3 regions of the Enterobacter sp. Taxon_8 genome follow, and region 3 is predicted to be linked to each of the others. Evidence: predicted binding sites of a transcription regulator. Region 3 holds the regulator's gene; each other region holds the start of a gene.
The links. The regulator sigma-54, encoded in region 3, starts transcription at its own class of promoters, with help from an activator protein. The targets are predictions, from matches to a motif close to GTTGGCACANNTTTCGCTNT.
Positions count from the first base shown of each region.

Region 1: the regulator sigma-54 is predicted to act here: its motif matches at 2,747-2,766, upstream of glnK (P-II family nitrogen regulator).
Region 2: the regulator sigma-54 is predicted to act here: its motif matches at 1,840-1,859, upstream of hypA (hydrogenase maturation nickel metallochaperone HypA).

Region 1 covers NZ_CM177989.1:3,490,639-3,497,625, forward strand. Annotated here, with positions in the region: gene tesB (acyl-CoA thioesterase II) at 77-937, shown strand; gene amtB (ammonium transporter AmtB) at 1,033-2,322, opposite strand; gene glnK (P-II family nitrogen regulator) at 2,358-2,696, opposite strand; gene AC4IBF_RS16680 (SmdB family multidrug efflux ABC transporter permease/ATP-binding protein) at 2,917-4,698, opposite strand; gene AC4IBF_RS16685 (SmdA family multidrug ABC transporter permease/ATP-binding protein) at 4,691-6,463, opposite strand; gene AC4IBF_RS16690 (Lrp/AsnC family transcriptional regulator) at 6,494-6,952, opposite strand.
Region 2 covers NZ_CM177989.1:931,963-938,949, reverse strand. Annotated here, with positions in the region: gene hycC (formate hydrogenlyase subunit 3) at 1-536, opposite strand, end outside; gene AC4IBF_RS04500 (4Fe-4S dicluster domain-containing protein) at 533-1,141, opposite strand; gene hycA (formate hydrogenlyase regulator HycA) at 1,212-1,676, opposite strand; gene hypA (hydrogenase maturation nickel metallochaperone HypA) at 1,887-2,237, shown strand; gene hypB (hydrogenase nickel incorporation protein HypB) at 2,241-3,104, shown strand; gene AC4IBF_RS04480 (HypC/HybG/HupF family hydrogenase formation chaperone) at 3,095-3,367, shown strand; gene hypD (hydrogenase formation protein HypD) at 3,370-4,491, shown strand; gene hypE (hydrogenase expression/formation protein HypE) at 4,488-5,498, shown strand; gene flhA (formate hydrogenlyase transcriptional activator FlhA) at 5,556-6,987, shown strand, end outside.
Region 3 covers NZ_CM177989.1:517,317-524,303, forward strand. Annotated here, with positions in the region: gene arcB (aerobic respiration two-component sensor histidine kinase ArcB) at 1-482, shown strand, start outside; gene elbB (isoprenoid biosynthesis glyoxalase ElbB) at 716-1,369, shown strand; gene mtgA (monofunctional biosynthetic peptidoglycan transglycosylase) at 1,366-2,091, shown strand; gene npr (PTS phosphocarrier protein NPr) at 2,131-2,403, opposite strand; gene rapZ (RNase adapter RapZ) at 2,400-3,254, opposite strand; gene ptsN (PTS IIA-like nitrogen regulatory protein PtsN) at 3,300-3,791, opposite strand; gene hpf (ribosome hibernation promoting factor) at 3,874-4,161, opposite strand; gene rpoN (RNA polymerase factor sigma-54) at 4,184-5,617, opposite strand; gene lptB (LPS export ABC transporter ATP-binding protein) at 5,665-6,390, opposite strand; gene lptA (lipopolysaccharide ABC transporter substrate-binding protein LptA) at 6,397-6,951, opposite strand; gene lptC (LPS export ABC transporter periplasmic protein LptC) at 6,920-6,987, opposite strand, start outside.

The DNA of each region.
Region 1 (6,987 bases), 1.6 Mb from region 3:
TTCTACCCATCGGACCACTTTCATTTCTGCGTTATACTCTGCCTATCTTTCGCTGCGGCGTTTATTGAGGACAACTATGAGTCAGGCACTGAACAATCTGCTGACATTACTAAATCTGGAAAAAATTGAGGAAGGACTCTTTCGCGGACAGAGCGAAGATCTCGGCTTGCGCCAGGTCTTCGGGGGGCAAGTCGTCGGACAAGCACTGTACGCAGCAAAGGAGACTGTCCCGGCAGACCGTCTGGTGCATTCATTCCACAGCTACTTCTTACGCCCTGGCGATAGCGCAAAACCGATTGTGTATGACGTTGAAGTTCTGCGAGACGGCAACAGTTTCAGCGCGCGCCGCGTAGCGGCCATTCAGAGCGGCAAGCCGATCTTTTACATGACGGCCTCTTTCCAGGCGCCGGAGCCGGGCTACGAGCATCAGAAAGTGATGCCCCCGGCTCCGTCACCCGACTCTTTAAAATCAGAGACGGATATTGCTCGCGCGCTGGCGCATCTGCTTCCGCCGCAGGTCAAAGAGAAGTTTCTCTGCGATAAGCCGCTGGAGATCCGCCCGGTTGAGTTCCACAACCCTATGAAAGGCCATACCGCCGAGCCGAAACGCCAGGTTTGGATCCGTGCCAACGGGACCGTGCCGGAAGATTTCCGCGTCCATCAGTATCTGCTGGGCTATGCGTCTGACTTCAACTTCCTGCCGGTGGCGCTGCAGCCGCACGGCGTTGGTTTCCTGGAAAAAGGGATGCAGGTCGCGACGATCGATCACTCCATGTGGTTCCACCGTCCGTTCAACATGAATGAGTGGCTGCTTTACAGCGTGGAGAGCACGTCAGCGTCGAGCGCACGCGGATTTGTGCGTGGAGAATTTTATACTCAGGACGGCGTGCTGGTCGCTTCGACGGTGCAGGAAGGGGTGATGCGTAATCGCGGGTGATTGTGTGCGGCCTGATGCCCTCCCCCTGACCCTCTCCCACCGGGAGAGGGAATACACATTAAAAACGGCAACCGAAGTTGCCGTTTTGCAGTTTATCAGGCGTTATACGCATTCTCGCCGTGGCTGTTGACGTCCAGACCTTCGCGCTCCTGCTCTTCCGGTACGCGCAGACCCACCGTGATATCCGCCAGCTTATAGCCAATGAAGGCCACAACGGCAGACCAGACAACGGTGATAGCAATACTTTCCAGCTGCACCAGCACCTGATGAACCATGGTGACACCTTCCGCGTAACCCACGCCACCGAGCGATTTCGCCGCGAAGATACCGGTCATGATACAACCGACTATGCCGCACACGCCGTGCACGCCGAATACATCGCATGGGTCGTCGACGCGCAGCACACGTTTCAGTGCGGTGACGCCCCACAGACCCGCCAGACCCGACACCAGGCCGACCAGCAGCGCACCGCCGACACCGACATAACCACACGCAGGGGTGATACCAACCAGACCGGCAATCGCACCTGAACAGGCACCCAGCAGGGAAGGTTTACCGCGCACCGCCCACTCGCCAAACACCCAAGAGAGGATTGCACCCGCCGTGGCTACAACGGTGTTCACGAACGCCAGCGCGGCGATTTCGTTGGCCGCACTTGCTGAGCCGGCGTTGAAGCCAAACCAGCCAAAGTAGAGGATCGCAGTACCGGTAAAGACCATCGGCAGGTTGTGCGGTTTGAACGCCTCTTTACCGAAGCCCACGCGTTTGCCAATCAGATAAGCGCCCACCAGACCCGCGACCGCGGCGTTAATGTGTACAACGGTACCGCCCGCGAAGTCCAGCGCACCGTGCGTTGCCAGCAGACCACCGCCCCAGACCATGTGCGCAATCGGCACATAGGAGAGCGTCATCCAGACCACTACGAAGATCAGAACGGCAGAGAAACGAATACGCTCCGCCAGCGCGCCCACAATAAGCCCGACGGTAATACAGGCGAAGGAGCCCTGGAACGCCACGTGAATATACTGATAGAAGCTGCCCATCAGCGCGGTCAGCTCAATATTTTTCAGCATCACCCAGTCGAAGTTACCAAAAAACGCGTTGCCCGTACCGAACGCCAGCGAGTAACCGTAAACCACCCACAGCACGCAGACCAGCGCAAACGTCACGGCAACCTGCGTCAGCATGGAGAGAACGTTTTTGCCACGGATCAGGCCGCCGTAGAACAGCGCAATGCCCGGAATGGACATGAAAAGCACCAGCGCGGTGCTGATCATCATAAAGGCGTTATCGGCTTTATCAGCCACCGCAGGGGCAGCAGCCAGCGCCAGGCCCGGCAGCAGCGCCAGCGAACCCAGACCCGTTTTAAGTGTTGCTATCTTCATTTTCTCGATCCCTATCACTGTGTGCCAGGCGTTATTTACAATGCCGCTTCGTCAGATTCGCCGGTACGGATGCGAATGACGCGCTGCAGTTCGGCAACGAAAATTTTGCCGTCGCCAATTTTGCCGGTATAGGCCGCTTTGCTAATGACATCAATGACTTCATCAAGCTGATCGTCAGCAATCGCGACATCAATTTTTACTTTTGGCAGAAAGTTAACGCTGTATTCCGCCCCGCGATAAAGCTCGGCATGACCCTTCTGACGACCAAAGCCTTTCACTTCGGTGACAGTCAGTCCCTGAATACCCATTGAAGACAACGCTTCACGCACGTCTTCGAGTTTGAATGGTTTGATTACAACCGTAACCAGCTTCATAGATCCCCTCCAGTCAGAATTCGGTAATGGCCGTAGCTTACGCTGAAGGTATTGCAAGGGATGTGCCAGAAATGAAAACGAGGAGGAACGGCGGCGCACAGAGCATTACACGGCCTTGATAATCGAACTGATGAAAAAAAACGCACCATGCCGGTGCATGGTGCGTTTCAGTTTTGCACCAACAGGAATGACTGTTAGCGCGCCGCCTCTTTTTGGTGCATCAGGCGCTAAGCGACTCTTCATCGCGCACGCTGGCCGCCAGCTCTTCGCCCGCCAGCTGCAGCTGGTACATCTGCCAGTAGCGCCCTTTTGCTTCCAGCAGTTCACGGTGGGTACCACTCTCAACGGCCTGTCCGCGATGTAGCACCAGAATGGTATCGGCATCGACGATGGTGGAAAGACGGTGGGCAATCACCACCAGCGTCGTATGGTCGCGTACGGCGGAGAGTGCCTGCTGGATGGCCTGCTCGGTGCCGGAGTCAATACTGGCAGTGGCTTCATCCAGAATCAGGATCTGCGGCGTTTCAATCAGCACCCGCGCCAGCGCCAGGAGCTGCTTTTGCCCGACAGAGAGATTATTCCCCTGCTCGCCCAGTCTGGTATTTATCCCATCGCTAAACCCGCGCGCAAGCTCTGCCAGCTGCACTTTTTCCAGCACGTCCCAGACCTGTTCCTGGGTGTAGTCTCGTCCCAGAGTCACGTTGGCGTAGAAGGTATCGGCCAGCACGACCGGATCCTGTTGCACCATCGCGACGCCTTTACGCAACACGGTGTGGCTGAGAGACGCGAGCGGGCGCCCGTCGAGGCGGATTTCGCCGCGCGTGACCGGGTAATAGCCCATCAACAGGCTGGCAAGTGTGCTCTTACCGCTGCCGGTATGCCCCACCAGCGCCACGAAACCGCGCGACGGAACGTCAAGCGTGATGTCCTGAAGCACCAGCCGATCTTCGCGATAGGCAAACGATACGTTATCAAAGGCGATAGTCCCGCTTTGCAGAGGTTGCTCGTCATTGCCGTAGGCCTGACGCGGCCTGTCCATCAGCTCAAACACGCGCTCACCGGCGACCACCGCCTGCTGCAGCATCGATTGCTGGGTGGTGAGCTCGATCAACGGCTCGTTAAGGCGTCCCAGATAGCTAATAAAGGCGTATAGCACGCCCACCTCAATCGTACCGTTTGAGCTCAGCCCAAAGAGCATCAGCAGCCCGCAAAGCACCAGCGCCGAGAAAAGGCTCAGCAGCGGACGCAGCAGGAAACCGTCCAGCCGCAGCGTCTGCATACGCGCCATATAGTGCGAACGGCTGGCTTCCCCCATGCGTTCGCCAAAGCGGGCCTGCTGGCGGAACTGCTGGATGACGCTCATGCCGTTAATCACTTCGTTGAAGCCATCGTTGATGTCGGCCAGATAGGCGCGAACCCGGCGCACAATCGGCGTGCTGTAACGCTGGTAAATCACCATGACGATCAGCACCGCCGGGAAGATGGTGATCGCCACCAGCGCCATGCGCCAGTCAAGGCTGAACATCGCAACCAGCATCGCGCCAATCAGCGCCGCGCTGCGCAATACGGTCGCCACAACGGTGACGTACAGATCGCGGATCACCTCGGTATCGTTGGTCACGCGCGAGATCACCTGCCCGACCGGCTGGATATCAAACTCGCTGAGCGGCTGGCGAAGCGCCGCGTCCATCACATCCGTACGCAGTTGCTGAACAACGCCCACGGCAGCACGGTTAAACAGCAGCGACTGAGCATAGTGCAGCCCTGCCGCCGCCAGCTGAAGGCCAACGTAGGCCACGCCTAACCCCGCCACCAGCCCCAGGGGCAGATAGCTTTTGGCGACCATATTGTCGATGAAGTAGCTAATGAGCAAAGGACCGCTCACTTCAGCAATCGCCGCAATCCAGAGTAAAAGCACGGCAACGGAGAGCGGTTTACGCCACGGCGAGCCGTAGGCCAGCAGACGTTTGAGCGTCGGCCACATCGTTCCGAGCTTACGCATTGGCGGCCTCCTCATCTTCTTCCGGCGCATCGTCCAGCGCCGCCTCAAGCTGTTGATAGCGGTACATATCGCGATACCAGCCCGGCTGCTCGGCAAGCGTTTCATGCTGCCCGCGCTGGGCAATGTGCCCGTGCTGCAAGACCAGAATTTCGCTGGCTTCGGTTAGCGCAGACAAACGGTGGGCGCTGATAATGACCGTGCGTCCGTCGCCCCACTGGCGCAGGTTATGCAGAATTTGATGCTCGGTACGGCCGTCCACGGCGGAAAGTGCATCATCCAGAATCAGGATTTCAGCATTCAGCAGCAGCGCGCGGGCAATGGAGATACGCTGTTTTTGCCCGCCGGACAGCATGACGCCGCGTTCCCCGACTTCCGTCTCGTACCCCTGCGGCAGACGCAAAATATCATCATGAACGCTGGCCAGACGCGCCACGTGTTCAATCTCTTCCTGCGTCGCCCCAGGGCGGCCAAGGGCGATGTTGTTCGCCACGGTGTCCGAAAATAAAAACGGCGTCTGGCTGACGACCGCCAGGCGACCACGCCACTCGTCCAGCAGCAGATTCGTCAGGGGGATATCATGGAAACGAATATCGCCCTTGGTGACGTCAAAGTGGCGCTGGAGCAGAGAGAGCACGGTACTTTTACCGGATCCCGTCGGGCCGCAGATGCCCAGCATCTGGCCCGGCTGAAGCGTAAAGCTGACGTTCTCCAGCACCGGATGCTCCGTTTGTGGATAGACAAACTTGCGGACGTCGACATGCATGACGCCGCGTCCTTCCGGTACGACTTCGCTGCCGTCATTGACCACCGGCGCTTCGGCCAGCATGGCGCGAATACGGCTGTAGGCGGCGCTGCCGCGCTCCACGATGTTAAACATCCAGGCCAGCGCCAGCATCGGCCAGATCATGAGACCCAGATACATCGCAAAGCTTGTCAATTGCCCCAGGGTAAGCGCGCCCTGCACCACCATCCAGCTTCCGCCGCCAATGGCCAACATATTTGCCATGCCGATTGCGATATAAATCGTCGGATCGAAACGGGCGTCGATACGCGCGACGCGCATGTTTTTCGCCCCCGTGTCTGCCGCATCGGCGGCAAACAGCGCAGACTGCCGGTCTTCCAGACCAAACGCTTTGATCATGCGGATGCTGGTCATGCTCTCCTGGGTGCGATCGTTCAGCGACGAAAACGCCGCCTGCGCCAGCTTAAAACGCTCGTGTAGCTGTTCACCATAGCGATTAATCGCCAGAGCCATGAGCGGCATCGGCAGCAGGGCGAGCAGGGTCAACTGCCAGCTGATCTGCGTGGACATCACGATCAGCACCGCACAGCCCATCACCAGCGAGTCCACCAGCGTCAGCACCCCTTCCCCGGCGGCAAAGACCACGCGATCGACGTCGTTCGTCGCGCGGGCGATGAGATCCCCGGTGCGATGGCGCAGATAAAATTCGGGATGCTGTCGGCTCAGCTGGCGGTAAAAATCTTCACGTAGCTCAACGGCCAGCTGATAGGACGCACCAAACAGCAGCACGCGCCAGACGTAGCGCAGCAGATAAACAATGACTGCCGTCAGCACCAGCGTGCCGACCCACATCAACACCCGTGCGGTGGTGTAATGCTGTTCGGTGACGCCATCCACGACGTAGCCCACCACTTTCGGCGGGATCAGCTGCAGGATGGCAATGATAATAAGCAGGGCGACTGCACCGAGGTAGCGTTGCCACTCCCGACGAAAGTACCAGCTTAATTGGGCAAATAATCGCACGCGGTTTGTTCCTGAAGGTATTTTACGAAGTTATTCAATAGGTAATGCTGTGGTGTATTTAATCTGTTCCATGGCGAAGCTTGAGGTGACGTCCGATAACCCCGGCACGCTGTTCACCAGCCGCTTGTAGAAGTCATCATAGCGCTTCATGTCGGCCACCTGGACGCGCATCAGATAATCGTACTCGCCGGCCATGCGCCAGAAACCGAGCACTTCGGGCATCTCAGACACCTGGGTGACGAAGCGGCAATACCACTCGCTGCTGTGATGCTGAGTTTTTATCAGCACAAATGCCGTCAACCCAAGCCCCAGCTTTTCGGGATCTAACAGCGCGACGCGTCCCAGAAGAATGCCGTCATCTTCCAGCTTCTTAAGACGCTTCCAGCACGGGGTGGTGGTCAGATTAACGGCATCTGCCAGCGCCTGCAAAGAGAGGGTACAGTCATTTTGCAGCAATGAAAGGAGCTTGCGGTCAATTTTATCTAGCATACCCACCTCTCAGAGAAAATTTTTCTCCCTTCATT
Region 2 (6,987 bases), 410 kb from region 3:
AGCGTGCCGAAGCGCTGCCACACCAGCCAGCAGGCCAGCGCCAGCAGCAGCGTTCCGAGGCGTCCCAGCGCAAACCACAGCTTGCCGGAGGCGCTACAGCCCGTCAGGAACACGCCGCACAGCGCCATGATCTCCGCCATCACCACCAGCGCGCCGAGGTTGCTGGCGGTCACGGTGCAGACCGCCGTCGCCATCAGGAGGTTAACCAGCAGGCCGTTGGCTTTAGCGTGCGGGTGGCGGTGCCAGTCGATATTGAACAGGCTGATAAACACCCCGCACAGGCCAAACGTCACCAGCCAGATGGCGTTCAGCGGCGTGATCTCAACGGTGTGGCGAATCAGCGGCATCACGGTCTCTGCCGACTGGCCGCCGAACAGAACAACGCCGCCTGCCGCCAGCGTCATCAGGCTAGCGACCGCCCCGCCGAGCCCGGCGATCGCGCCGCTCAGGGTTTTATGGAATGAGAAGATCGGCGCCAGAACGGCGGCGGCCGCAAAACAGGCTACCGCGCTGGTAATCATCATCACCGCATTCATTTCGCCCCCTCGTTAAGCGCCTGTAGCAGAGAAAGGTCGCCAAAATCACTGTTGATGGTCAGCTCGCGTTTGCGCTTGCTGGTACGGGCGATGTCGCGAATGTTAACCAGAATCAACGCTTTCGTCGGGCAGGTCCGCACGCAGGCCGGGCCCTGATCATCGAAGCTGCACAGGTCGCATTTCACCGCAACGGCACGGATGCCGGGCACCCAGTCCAAAAGCGAGCTTACGCGCGCAGGCGCCGGCGGCGCGGGCGGGGCTTTTGGCGAGTTGGCATTCGCCGGGATATGCAGCGGTCGGCTGCCGGAAAATTCAATCGCGCCGAACGGGCAGGCAATGCCGCACAGCTTGCAGCTTACGCACAGGCTTTCGTTCAGCTGGACAGCGCCATCCACGCGGGTGATGGCATTCACAGGGCAGACACCCGCGCACGGGGCATCCTCACAGTGATGGCAGAGCTGCGGGGCAGACTCTTTTTCATTACGCATGACGTGCAGGCGCGGCATGGACTGCAGCCCATGCAGGCGATGCGTTTCCGAACACGCCGCCTCACAGGTTCGACAGCCAATGCAGACCGTCGAGTCAGCAATTACAAAACGGTTCACCGGGTTATCCTCTGGTGATAGTCATTTTTGTCGAAAAGCTGTCTTGTCGACACTTCTCGACACGCATGGGTCAGGCCACGTTCGCTGAGGTATTTCCGTCCATCAGTTGCTTCAGGTTGACCGGAAGATCGTGCTCAACGGCGGCGTACAGGCCGTTATAGACCGGCGCGATTTTTTCCAGATAGTGTTCCAGCACCTGCTGGCGATCGCGGTTGCTTACGTGGCCGTCCACCATGCCGTCGGCCATCAGCTGCGCCTTCGCAATACACTGTTTTTCGCCGTCTTTTGTCTCGAGGTAGTACTCAATGGTGTGGCTGTTGAAGTTGTCCGCCAGGGTAACGTTGATGGTGAAATGGCCGAACAGAACGAAGCGCATGTCGCCCTGCGCCGCGCAGCTCATCGCATGGTGAAGACGCGCTTTCGACAAGGTAATGCCCTGGATCAGAGAGTTGCAGTAAAGGTGCCACTGGTCCTGTAACTGTTGATGACGCTGCGCGATGTAATCCGCTTTTTCGCTGATTTCCCAAATAGTCATAAAAGGTATCCGTTTAATGGAGATAGCGGCTGTTAAGCAGATTCCATGCCAGTTTTTATCTTTATGATTTTCAATACATTTACCTTAAAAATTGCTGTCAACACCGCGGTGTCGACGTGTCATTTCGACAGCGTTGACATCGTCACGCCTTAACAAAAATCAAGCTGGCACTGTTATTGCATTACCAGGGCAATTCATTGAGGAGGCGTCATGCACGAAATCACCCTCTGCCAGCGGGCTCTGGAACTTATCGAACAGCAGGCAGTGCAAAACCACGCGAAGCGCGTCACCGGCGTCTGGCTGAAGGTCGGAGCGTTTTCCTGCGTCGAGACCAGCGCCCTGACCTTCTGTTTTGAGCTGGTCTGCCGCGGCACGCTGGCGGAAGGCTGCGAACTGCATATTGAAGAACAGCAGGCGGAGTGCTGGTGCGAGCAGTGCCAGCAGTACGTCACCCTGGTGTCATCAAAGGTACAGCGCTGCCCGCAGTGTCAGAGCACCGGTCTGCGCATCGTGGCGGATGACGGCATGCAGATCCAACGCCTCGAAATCGAGAAGGAGTAAAGTATGTGTAGTACCTGCGGTTGCGCCGAAGGCAACCTGTATATAGAAGGGGATGAACACCGCCCCCACTCCGCGTTTCGCTCCGCGCCCTTTTCCCCCGCCCCGCGCTCTGCGGCAGCCCTGACCGGCATTACCTTTGCGCCGCAACGCTCCGATGCGGGCGACCTGCATTACGGCCACGGCGAAGCGGGCACCCACGCGCCGGGCATGAGCCAGCGCCAGATGCTGGAGGTGGAAATCAACGTGCTGGACAAGAATAACCAGATCGCCACCCGCAACCGCGCCCGCTTTGCCACCCGCAAACAGCTGGCGCTGAACCTTGTCTCCAGCCCCGGATCCGGCAAAACCACGCTACTGACCGAAACGCTCAAGCGCCTGAACGGGCTTGTCTCCTGCGCGGTGATCGAAGGCGACCAGCAAACCGTTAACGACGCGGCGCGCATTCGCGAAACCGGCACCCCGGCGATTCAGGTCAACACCGGTAAAGGCTGCCACCTCGATGCGCAGATGATTGCCGACGCCGCCCCGCGCCTGCCGCTGGTGGATAACGGCATCCTGTTTATTGAAAACGTCGGCAACCTCGTCTGCCCGGCGAGCTTCGACCTCGGCGAACGACACAAGGTGGCGGTGCTTTCAGTGACCGAAGGCGAAGACAAGCCGCTGAAGTACCCGCACATGTTTGCCGCCGCGTCCATCATGCTGCTGAACAAAGTCGACCTGCTGCCGTACCTGAATTTCGACGTGGATAAGTGCGTGGCGTATGCCCGCGAGGTGAACCCGGAGATTGAGATCCTGCTGGTCTCCGCCACGCGCGGCGACGGCATGGACGGCTGGCTAGACTGGCTGGAGAGCGAACGATGTGCATAGGCGTACCGGGACAAATTCACGCCATCGACGGTAATCAGGCCAAAGTCGAGGTCTGCGGCATCCTGCGCGACGTCGACCTGACGCTGGTGGGCAGCACCGATGAGAGCGGCGCCTCGCGTCTCGGCCAGTGGGTGCTGGTCCACGTGGGGTTTGCCATGAGCGTGATTAACGAAGCGGAAGCCCGCGACACGCTCGACGCCCTGCAAAATATGTTCGACGTGGAGCCTGACGTGGGCGCGCTGCTGTACGGCGAGGAGCGATAATCATGCGTTACGTTGATGAATACCGCGCGCCGGAGCAGGTGCTGCAGCTTATCGGCCACCTGAAAACGCGCGCAGCGCGGCTGGACTACACGAAAGAAAGGCCGCTGCGGATCATGGAGGTGTGCGGCGGGCACACGCACGCCATCTTCAAATTTGGCCTCGGCCAGCTGTTGCCGGAAAACATTGAGTTTATCCACGGCCCCGGCTGTCCGGTCTGCGTGCTGCCGATGGGGCGCATCGACAGCTGTATTGAAATTGCCAGCCAGCCCGACGTCATTTTCTGCACCTTTGGCGACGCGATGCGCGTGCCGGGGAAAAATGGTTCGCTCCTGCAGGCGAAAGCGCGCGGCGCAGACATCCGGATCGTCTATTCGCCGATGGATGCCCTGACGCTGGCAGCGGATAACCCCGCGCGCAAGGTGGTGTTTTTTGGCCTGGGGTTTGAAACCACCATGCCCGCCACCGCCATCACGCTGCAGCAGGCGAAAGCGCGCGGCGTCGATAACTTTTTCTTCTTCTGCCAACACATTACGCTCATCCCCACCCTGCGCAGCCTGCTGGAAGAGCCAGGCAACGGCATTGACGCCTTTCTGGCACCGGGCCACGTCAGCATGGTGATTGGCACAGACGCCTACGGTTTTATCGCTGAACAGTACAATCGTCCGTTAGTGGTCGCTGGTTTCGAACCACTTGATCTACTGCAAGGTGTCACCATGCTGGTTGAGCAGAAAATAGCGTCCCTGAGTACCGTGGAAAATCAGTACCGCCGCGTGGTGCCGGATGCGGGAAATGAACGAGCGCAGCAGGCGATAGCCGACGTGTTTAGCGTTGAGGGCGACAGCGAATGGCGCGGCCTGGGGCTGATTGCTGAATCCGGCGTGCGCCTGACGCCAGCCTATCGCGCGTTCGACGCCGAAGCGCATTTCCGCCCGCAGCCGCAGCAGGTTTGCGACGATCCCCGTGCCCGCTGCGGCGAGGTGCTCACCGGCAAATGCAAACCGCATCAGTGTCCGTTATTTGGCAATACCTGTAACCCGCAAACCGCCTTTGGCGCGCTGATGGTCTCCTCCGAAGGGGCGTGTGCCGCGTGGTATCAGTATCGCAACCAGGAGAGTGAAGCATGAATACGGTTGAAATGGCGCACGGCAGCGGCGGACAGGCGATGCAGCAGCTGATTAACCGGCTGTTTATGGAGGCCTTTAACAACCCCTGGCTCGCCGAACAGGAAGACCAGGCGCGTATTGACCTCGCCACCCTCACCGCGCAGGGCGACCGGCTGGCCTTCTCGACCGACAGCTACGTGATTGACCCGCTGTTCTTCCCGGGCGGCGATATCGGCAAGCTCGCCGTCTGCGGCACGGCGAACGACGTGGCCGTCAGCGGCGCCATTCCGCGCTACCTCTCCTGCGGGTTTATCCTTGAAGAGGGATTACCGATGGAGACGCTCGCGGCCGTGGTCAACAGCATGGCGCAGACCGCGCGCGAGGCGGGGATAGCTATCGTCACCGGCGACACCAAAGTGGTGCAGCGCGGCGCGGCCGACAAGCTGTTTATCAACACCGCCGGAATGGGCGCGATCCCCCCCGATATTCACTGGGGCGCGCAGCGCCTCAGCGTGGGCGACGTGCTGATCGTGACCGGCACGCTGGGCTGCCACGGGGCGACCATCCTGAACCTGCGCGAAGGCCTGGGGCTGGACGGCGAACTGCGCAGCGACTGCGCGGTACTCACCCCGCTGATTCAGACGCTGCGCGGTATTCCCGGCGTGAAGGCCCTGCGGGATGCCACGCGAGGCGGTGTCAACGCCGTGGTTCACGAGTTTGCGGCAAGCTGCGGGTACGGGATTGAACTCACCGAGCGCAGCCTGCCCGTTAAGCCCGCCGTTCGCGGGCTTTGCGAACTGCTGGGTCTGGACCCGCTCAACTTTGCAAACGAAGGCAAGCTGGTGATTGGCGTTGAACGAGCCGCGGCACAAGCTGTTCTTGAACAGCTGCAGGCTCATCCGTCAGGAAAAGAGGCGGCGATGATTGGTGAAGTGGTTGAGCGCAAAGGGGTGCGCCTGACCGGACTTTATGGCGTGAAGCGCACGCTGGATCTGCCGCACGCTGAACCCTTACCCCGTATTTGCTAGACCGCGCCACAAGCGGCCAGCATGGATTTTTTTTGCTCGTTTCTACTGGAAAGCACTATGCCGTATACACCGATGAGCGATCTTGGACAGCAGGGTCTGTTTGACATTACGCGCACACTTTTACAGCAACCCGATCTCGGCGCGCTGAGCGATGCCCTGACGCGGCTGGTCAGGCAATCGGCGCTGGCGGACAGCGCCGCGATTGTGCTCTGGCATAGCGGAACGCAGCGCGCGAGCTACTTCTCAACGCGTGATAATGGCAAAACGTTTGAATACGAAGACGAAACGTATCTCGCGCATGGCCCGGTGCGCCGCATTCTCTCCAGACCTGAAGTGCTGCACTGCAACTTTGCGGAATTTCAACAGGCGTGGCCGCGGCTCGCGGAGAGCAACCTCTATCAGCCGTTCGGGCATTACTGCATGCTGCCGCTGGCTGCAGAGGGCCAGATTTTTGGCGGATGCGAGTTTATCCGCACGACCGACCAGCCCTGGAGCGAGGCGGAATACGAGCGCCTGCACACCTTTACCCAGATAGTGGCCGTCGTCGCGGAGCAGATCCAAAGCCGAGTGACGAATAACGTGGATTACGACCTGCTCAGCCGCGAACGCGACAACTTCCGCATTCTGGTCGCCATCACCAACGCCGTACTCTCCCGCCTGGACATGGATGAGCTGGTCAGCGAAGTCTCGAAAGAGATCCACCACTATTTCAAAATCGATGCCATCAGCATTGCGCTTCGCGGGCATCGCAAGGGCAAGCTGAACATCTACTCCACGCATTATCTTGATGAAGCCAACCCGGCGCACGAGCAGAGCGAAGTGGATGAAGCGGGCACTCTTTCTGAACGGGTCTTCAAAAGCAAAGAGATCCTCCTGATCAACCTCAACGAGCAGGATCCGGTCGCGCCGTACGAGCGGATGCTGTTCAACACCTGGGGCAACAAAATCCAGACCCTGTGCCTGCTGCCCCTGATGTCCGGCAACACCATGCTGGGCGTGCTGAAGCTGGCACAGTGCGAGGAAGGCGTGTTCACCACCGCCAACCTGAAGCTGCTGCGTCAGATCGCCGAGCGTATCTCCATCGCGCTCGATAACGCGCTTGCCTATCAGGAGATCCACCGTCTGAAGGAGCGGCTGGTGGATGAAAACCTGGCCCTGACCGAACAGCTCAACAACGTGGACAGCGAGTTTGGTGAAATCATCGGGCGCAGCGACGCCATGTACAGCGTGCTCAAGCAGGTTGAGATGGTGGCGCAGAGCGACAGCACGGTGCTGATCCTGGGCGAAACCGGTACGGGTAAAGAGCTGATTGCCCGCGCCATCCACAACCTGAGCAACCGCAACAGCCGTCGGATGGTGAAGATGAACTGCGCCGCGATGCCCGCAGGGCTGCTGGAAAGCGATCTGTTCGGCCACGAACGGGGTGCCTTCACCGGGGCCAGCAGCCAGCGGCTGGGCCGTTTTGAGCTGGCAGACAAAAGCTCGCTGT
Region 3 (6,987 bases):
TCGATGCCGGTATGGACGATGTACTCAGCAAGCCGCTGGCGGTGCCTGCTCTGACCGCCATGATTAAGAAGTTCTGGGATACTCGTGATGAAGAGGAGAGCACCATGACGTCTGTTGATAGCGCAAAAGCCCAAACGATACTCGATACCGCGATGCTGGAGCAGTATATCGATCTGGTAGGCCCGAAACTTATTACCGATGGTCTGGCGGTCTTCGAAAAAATGATGCCGGGCTATCTGAGCGTTCTTGAATCAAACCTGACGGCCCGGGACCAGAAAGGCATCGTCGAAGAAGGACATAAAATCAAAGGTGCCGCCGGCTCGGTCGGTTTGCGCCATCTTCAGCAACTGGGTCAACAGATTCAGTCGCCTGATTTACCTGCATGGGAAGATAACGTGGGTGATTGGGTTGAAGAGATGAAACAAGAGTGGCAAAACGATGTTGCGGTGCTTAAAGCCTGGGTCGACGCCAGAAAAAAATGACCCCGGCTTAACCGGGGTGCGCGAATACTGCGCCAACACCAGGGAAATCGTGGCTGCGCCTGTTTTTTTAAAGTTATTTTCGAAAGGGCGCTGCCTGAAAAATTTAGGCCGCACGCAGATAAGATAGCAAATCTTAAATGATTTGTTACATGAATCAGTGAAATGTGTGAAGCATAGCGTTTTAATCAAAATTATTAATGTGCTTCAGCAAGTTGCAGAAAAGGATTGTCATGATGAAAAAGATTGGTGTCGTGCTGAGCGGATGCGGTGTTTACGATGGTTCTGAGATACATGAAGCCGTAATCACGCTGCTGGCCCTGGCTAAGCAGGGAGCGGAGGTTATTTGTTTTGCGCCAGACAAAAATCAGTCGGATGTGATTAACCATCTGACCGGTGAACCAATGGCGGAAACCCGTAACGTGCTGATTGAAGCCGCACGTATTGCGCGAGGTGATATCCATCCTCTTATTCAGGCAGACGCCGCAGAGCTTGATGCGCTCATTGTGCCGGGAGGATTTGGCGCGGCCAAAAATCTCAGTACCTTTGCTGCACAGGGGGCGGAGTGTCAGATCGATCCTCATCTCAAAGCGCTGTCGCAGGCCATGCATGCGGCAGGGAAACCGCTGGGCTTTATCTGCATCGCGCCGGCAATGCTGCCCAGGATTTTTGATTTCCCGCTGCGCCTGACTATCGGGACGGATATTGATACCGCGGAAATCGTCGAGGAAATGGGGGGAGAGCACGTTCCTTGCCCGGTGGATGACATTGTGGTTGATGAAGATAACAAAATAGTCACCACGCCTGCGTATATGCTGGCGCAGAATATTGCAGAAGCGGCTATGGGGATCGAAAAGCTGGTCGCCCGAGTGCTGGTGCTGGCTGAATGAGTCGTCAATCTGGTGCTGGCGCGTGGGTAAAACGTATCCTGTTGCGCATCGTTCTGGTGCTGGCGGTGTTTTGGGGCGGTGGACTCGCCCTGTTCAGCATTATGCCGGTCCCGTTCTCTGCCGTGATGGTTGAGCGTCAGCTCGGCGCGTGGCTCAGCGGTGATTTCGGCTATGTTGCCCATTCTGACTGGGTGAGCATGGACGAGATCTCACCGCTCATGGGGCTCGCGGTCATCGCGGCGGAGGATCAAAAATTCCCGGAGCACTGGGGATTCGACGTTGCGGCCATTGAGAAAGCGCTAGCCCATAATGAACGCCATGAAAACCGCGTGCGCGGTGCGTCAACCTTGTCGCAGCAGACGGCCAAAAATCTGTTTCTGTGGGACGGCCGCAGCTGGGTGCGAAAGGGGCTGGAAGCGGGGTTGACCCTGGGGATGGAAACGGTCTGGAGCAAAAAACGCATTCTGACCGTGTATCTCAACGTTGCCGAGTTTGGTGACGGGGTATTTGGTGTTGAAGCTGCATCTCAACGCTATTTTAATAAACCCGCCAGCAAGCTGAGCATGTCTGAAGCGGCGCTGCTCGCGGCTGTTCTGCCTAATCCCATTCGTTTTAAAGCCAGTGCCCCGTCAGGGTACGTGCGTAGCCGTCAGGCGTGGATCATGCGCCAGATGCGTCAGTTGGGAGGGGACGGGTTTATGGAGAGCAATAAATTAATGTAGGGCGGGTAAGCGCAGCGCTACCCGCCTGAATAGCAGATCTTAATCTTCGTCAAACCCTGCATTAAACAGCGCGATCACAGCCGCCAACGCTTCCTCTTCCTGAGGTCCGGTGGCTTCGACTTCAATCTGGCGCCCTTTGGCGGAATCCAGCATCAGCAGCGCGATCACGCTGTTCGCTTCCGCTTCGGTGCCTTCGTCATTTCGCAGCAGAACCTCTGCATCGAAACCCTGCATCAGCTCAAACAGCTTCATCGCCGGGCGTGCATGCATGCCCAGCTTATTGGTGATCTCAACGGTCTGTTTTACGGTCATGTTTTACGTTTTTCCAGCGTGCGATGACGGGACTGAACGTTCTTACCGCGCGAGCGGAAATAGTCGGCCAGCTGTTCGGCGATATAAACCGAACGATGTTTACCACCGGTACAGCCAATCGCTACCGTCAGGTAGCTACGATTGTTTGTCTCCAGCATAGGTAACCATAGCTCAAGGTAGCTTCGCGTCTGGTAGATAAAATTGTGTACTTCTGTGTGCCTGTCGAGGAAGGCCGCGACGGGTTTGTCCAGGCCGGTCATGGGACGCAGCTTCGGATCCCAGTGCGGGTTCGGCAGGAAGCGCACGTCGAAAACATAATCCGCATCAATCGGGATACCGTGCTTGAAGCCAAAGGATTCGAACACCATCGTCAGTTCACGCTCGCGTTTACCCAATAACCGGGTGCGCAGCATTTCTGCCAGCTCGTGAACGGACATCTCAGAGGTGTCGACAATCAGGTCGGCACGAGAACGCAGCGGCTCCAGCAGGTCGCTCTCTTCATCGATAGCACTCTCCAGAGAGAGGTTCTTACTGGAAAGCGGGTGCAAGCGACGGGTATCGCTGTAGCGACGGATTAGCGTATTGCGGTCTGCATCAAGGAACAGCAGCTGAGGCGAGAACGTGTCAGGCAGGTTGCTCATTGCCTGTTCGAAGATCTCTGGCGATTCAGGCATGTTACGGACGTCGATACTGACGGCTGCAGAGGTTTGTCTCTCCGCCAGCGTGCGGGCCAGATCGGGCAACAACACGACCGGCAGGTTATCGACGCAGTAAAAACCCATGTCTTCCAGCGCGCGCAGAGCAACGGATTTCCCCGACCCTGAACGGCCACTGACAATCATCAGCACCATGTTCCGTTTCTCCTCAGGACAACAGATGTGAAGGCCATCTCCTGGTTATGCATCATCCTGATTGCCTTCTGCTTCAGTGATAATTTGGTAGAGCTCTTCATCACTTTGGGCCGAGCGCAGTCGACGGCAAATGGTTTTATCGGCCAGACGTTTTGCGACCAGCGACAGCGTATGCAGGTGGGTTTTCGTCTGATCGGCAGGCACCAGCAGCGCGAAAAGGAGATCGACGGGCTGGTTATCAATGGCATCGAAGGCGATGGGTGTTTCAAGCTGCACAAACACACCAACGGCACGCAGGGTATCCTCTTCCAGTTTGCCGTGTGGGATCGCGATGCCGTTGCCGATACCGGTACTGCCCATTTTTTCACGGGTCAGAATCGCTTCGAACACCACCTGCGGCGGCAGGCCCAGCTGTTTAGCAGCCAGTTCACTGATGATCTCCAGCGCACGTTTTTTGCTCTGGCAGTGAACCGCACTGCGGGTACATTCCTGGTTAAGGACATTGCTCAGTTGAAGAGCGGAATCGTTGTTCATCATAATTTCACCTAAGCGCTAACTGTACAAATGGCCTGTTGTGTTTCACAACAGGCCGTCCTGCACCCGTTAACTGCCCGGACAATTAGTGTTGTTTCAGTTTATCTTTATGTTTATTGAGCTGTCGCGCAAGCTTATCAATCAAGCCGTCGATAGCAGCGTACATGTCTTGCCCTTCCGCACTGGCATGCAGTTCACCCCCGTTAACATGCAGGGTGGCATCCGAGATATGAGTCACTTTCTCCACTTTCAACACAATATAGACCTGATTGATCCTTTCGAAATACTGCTCGAGTTTTGCAAACTTCGCGTTCACGAATTCGCGTAAAGCCTCAGTAATTTCGACGTTTTGTCCAGTGATGTTGAGCTGCATAGTGTCTTCCTTATCGGTTGTGTCAGACCAGCTGTTTACGCTGGTTGGACGGCGGAATGGATAAAGACTCTCGATACTTCGCAACAGTACGACGTGCCACCATAATACCCTGATCGGACAGCATGGTGGTTAACTTACTGTCGCTTAGCGGCTTCGCGGGGTTCTCCGCGGCGATCAACTTCTTCACCAGGGCACGAATGGCCGTTGACGACGCTTCGCCGCCGCCCTCGGTATTCACATGGCTGGAGAAGAAATACTTAAGCTCAAAAATACCGCGTGGACTGTGCAGATACTTCTGCGTGGTGACACGGGAAATGGTTGATTCATGCATCTCGACGGCCTGGGCGATATCCGCCAGCACCATCGGTTTCATATACTCTTCGCCCTGCTCAAAGAAAGCCTGCTGCTGTTCGACAATACAGCGGCTGACGCGTAGCAGCGTATCATTTCGGCTCTCAAGACTTTTGATCAGCCATCGCGCTTCCTGAAGATTGCTACGAATATATTGATTGTCGGAGTCGTTACGCACGCTGGTGCACATGGAGGCATACTGCTGGTTGATTTGCAGGCGAGGGATGCTGTCTGAATTCAGTTCAACGACCCAGCGGCCATTGTGTTTTCTGACCAGCACGTCCGGAATAACGTACTCAGGCTCGCTGGTCTGGATTGACTGTCCCGGGCGTGGATCGAGTGACTGGATCAGATTCACCGCTTCTTTCAGCACATCTTCTTTCAGGCGCGTGACGCGCATCAGGGTGCGGAAATCGTGGTTCGCCAGCAGATCCAGGTGATCGCTGATGATCACGCGCGCCTCGTCGAGCCATGGCGTCTCTTTGCTGAACTGAGAAAGCTGGATTAGCAGGCAGTCGCGCAGATCTTTTGCGGCTACGCCTACCGGATCGAAACGCTGGATGCGCTTCAGAACGGCTTCAACTTCCTCAAGCTCTATCTCTTCGTCGCCCATGCTTTCCAGAATATCGTCAAGCGTGACGGTCAAATAGCCGGTGTCGTCAACGGCATCGACAATTGAGGTGGCAATCGCGCGGTCGGTATCGGAGAAGGGAGTGAGTTCCACCTGCCACATCAGGTAATCCTGCAGCGACTGAGTGGTTTCTCCCTGATAGACCGGTAGCTCATCATCCTGGTAGTCCGCACGCGTACCGGAAGGCGTTCCGGCGGTGTAGATTTCATCCCAGCTGGCATCCAGCGGAAGCTCGTCGGGCATCTCTTTTTGTTCGAGTGCGTCGGCGGTATCAAGCGCTTCAGTGTCCTGTGACTGCTGAGTATCTACCTCGTCATGAAGATCGGTTTGTTCCAGCAGGGGGTTGCTGTCCAGCGCCTGCTGGAGCTCCTGCTGAAGTTCTAACGTGGACAGTTGCAACAGGCGAATTGCCTGCTGTAGCTGCGGCGTCATCGCCAGTTGTTGGCTGAGCCTTAATTGCAAACCTTGCTTCATGTTCAGAGCATTTTTCTCCGGTTCGGCGTTACGTTACCTCTACCCTATCAGAGTCTGAAGTCTTCCCCAAGATAGACGCGCTTAACATGATCGTCTTCGAGGATCTGCTGCGGCGTACCGTGGGCGATCAGATTGCCCTGGCTCACAATATACGCGCGTTCACATACGGCCAGCGTTTCTCGGACGTTGTGGTCGGTGATCAGTACGCCAAGCCCGCTGTCGCGCAAGTGTTCAATGATACGTTTAATGTCGATAACCGAGATCGGGTCAACACCCGCAAATGGTTCATCCAGAAGGATAAATTTAGGGTTTGCGGCCAGCGCACGCGCGATCTCAACGCGACGACGTTCGCCCCCGGAGAGTGCCTGACCGAGGCTGTCGCGCAGATGCTCAATGTGGAACTCTTCCATCAGCTCGTTGGCACGATCCTGACGCTGTTCGCTGGTCAGATCGTTACGAATTTGCAGGACCGCCATCAGGTTGTCGTAAACGCTAAGACGACGGAAAATGGAGGCTTCCTGCGGCAGATAGCCGATCCCGCGACGCGCGCGCGCGTGAAGCGGCAGAAGACTGATGTCTTCATCGTCAATGATTATGTTGCCGGCATCGCGCGGCACAATGCCAACGACCATGTAGAAGGTTGTCGTTTTACCCGCACCGTTAGGGCCAAGCAGCCCCACGATTTCGCCAGAGTTGACGGTCAAACTGACATCTTCTACGACACGGCGGCCCTTATAGGCCTTCGCGAGGTTTTTTGCAGTTAATGTTGCCATAACGGATTAGTTACTCTTCTTCTGTGCCGGGGCCTGGCCCTTGCCTTTGTCCTGCAGCTGCGACGGAACCAGTACGGTCGTGACGCGTTTACCTTTCTCGCTGGAGGCCTGCATTTTTTGCTCTTTCACCAGATAGGTGATTTGGTCGCCGGTAATGTTGCTGTCCAGCTGTTCCAGATACGCGTTTCCGGTCAGGATTACCAGGTCCTTCGCCAGCTCGTAGTGCATATGCGAGGCGCGGCCTTTTACCGGCTTGCCATTGTCCTGCATCTGGTAGAAGGTTGCCGGGTTGCCGTAACCATCAATGATCTCTTTGCCCTGCTCGCCACCCGGACGGGTCACGACCACTTTGTCAGCGTTAATTTTGATGGTGCCCTGGGTCATGACGACGTTACCCGTGAAGGTGACGACGTTACCCTGCATATCGAGAGACTGGGTGTCGGACTCGATATGAATCGGCTGGTCGGTATCGCCCGTTACAGCAAGCGCGGGGAGACTGGTCACCAGCATCGCGCTGGCGATAATTACTTTAAGGCTGAGTTTGTTTGTTTTGAATTTCATAGGAGGTTCTAACCTTTTCAATCAGCTCGGCGTTCT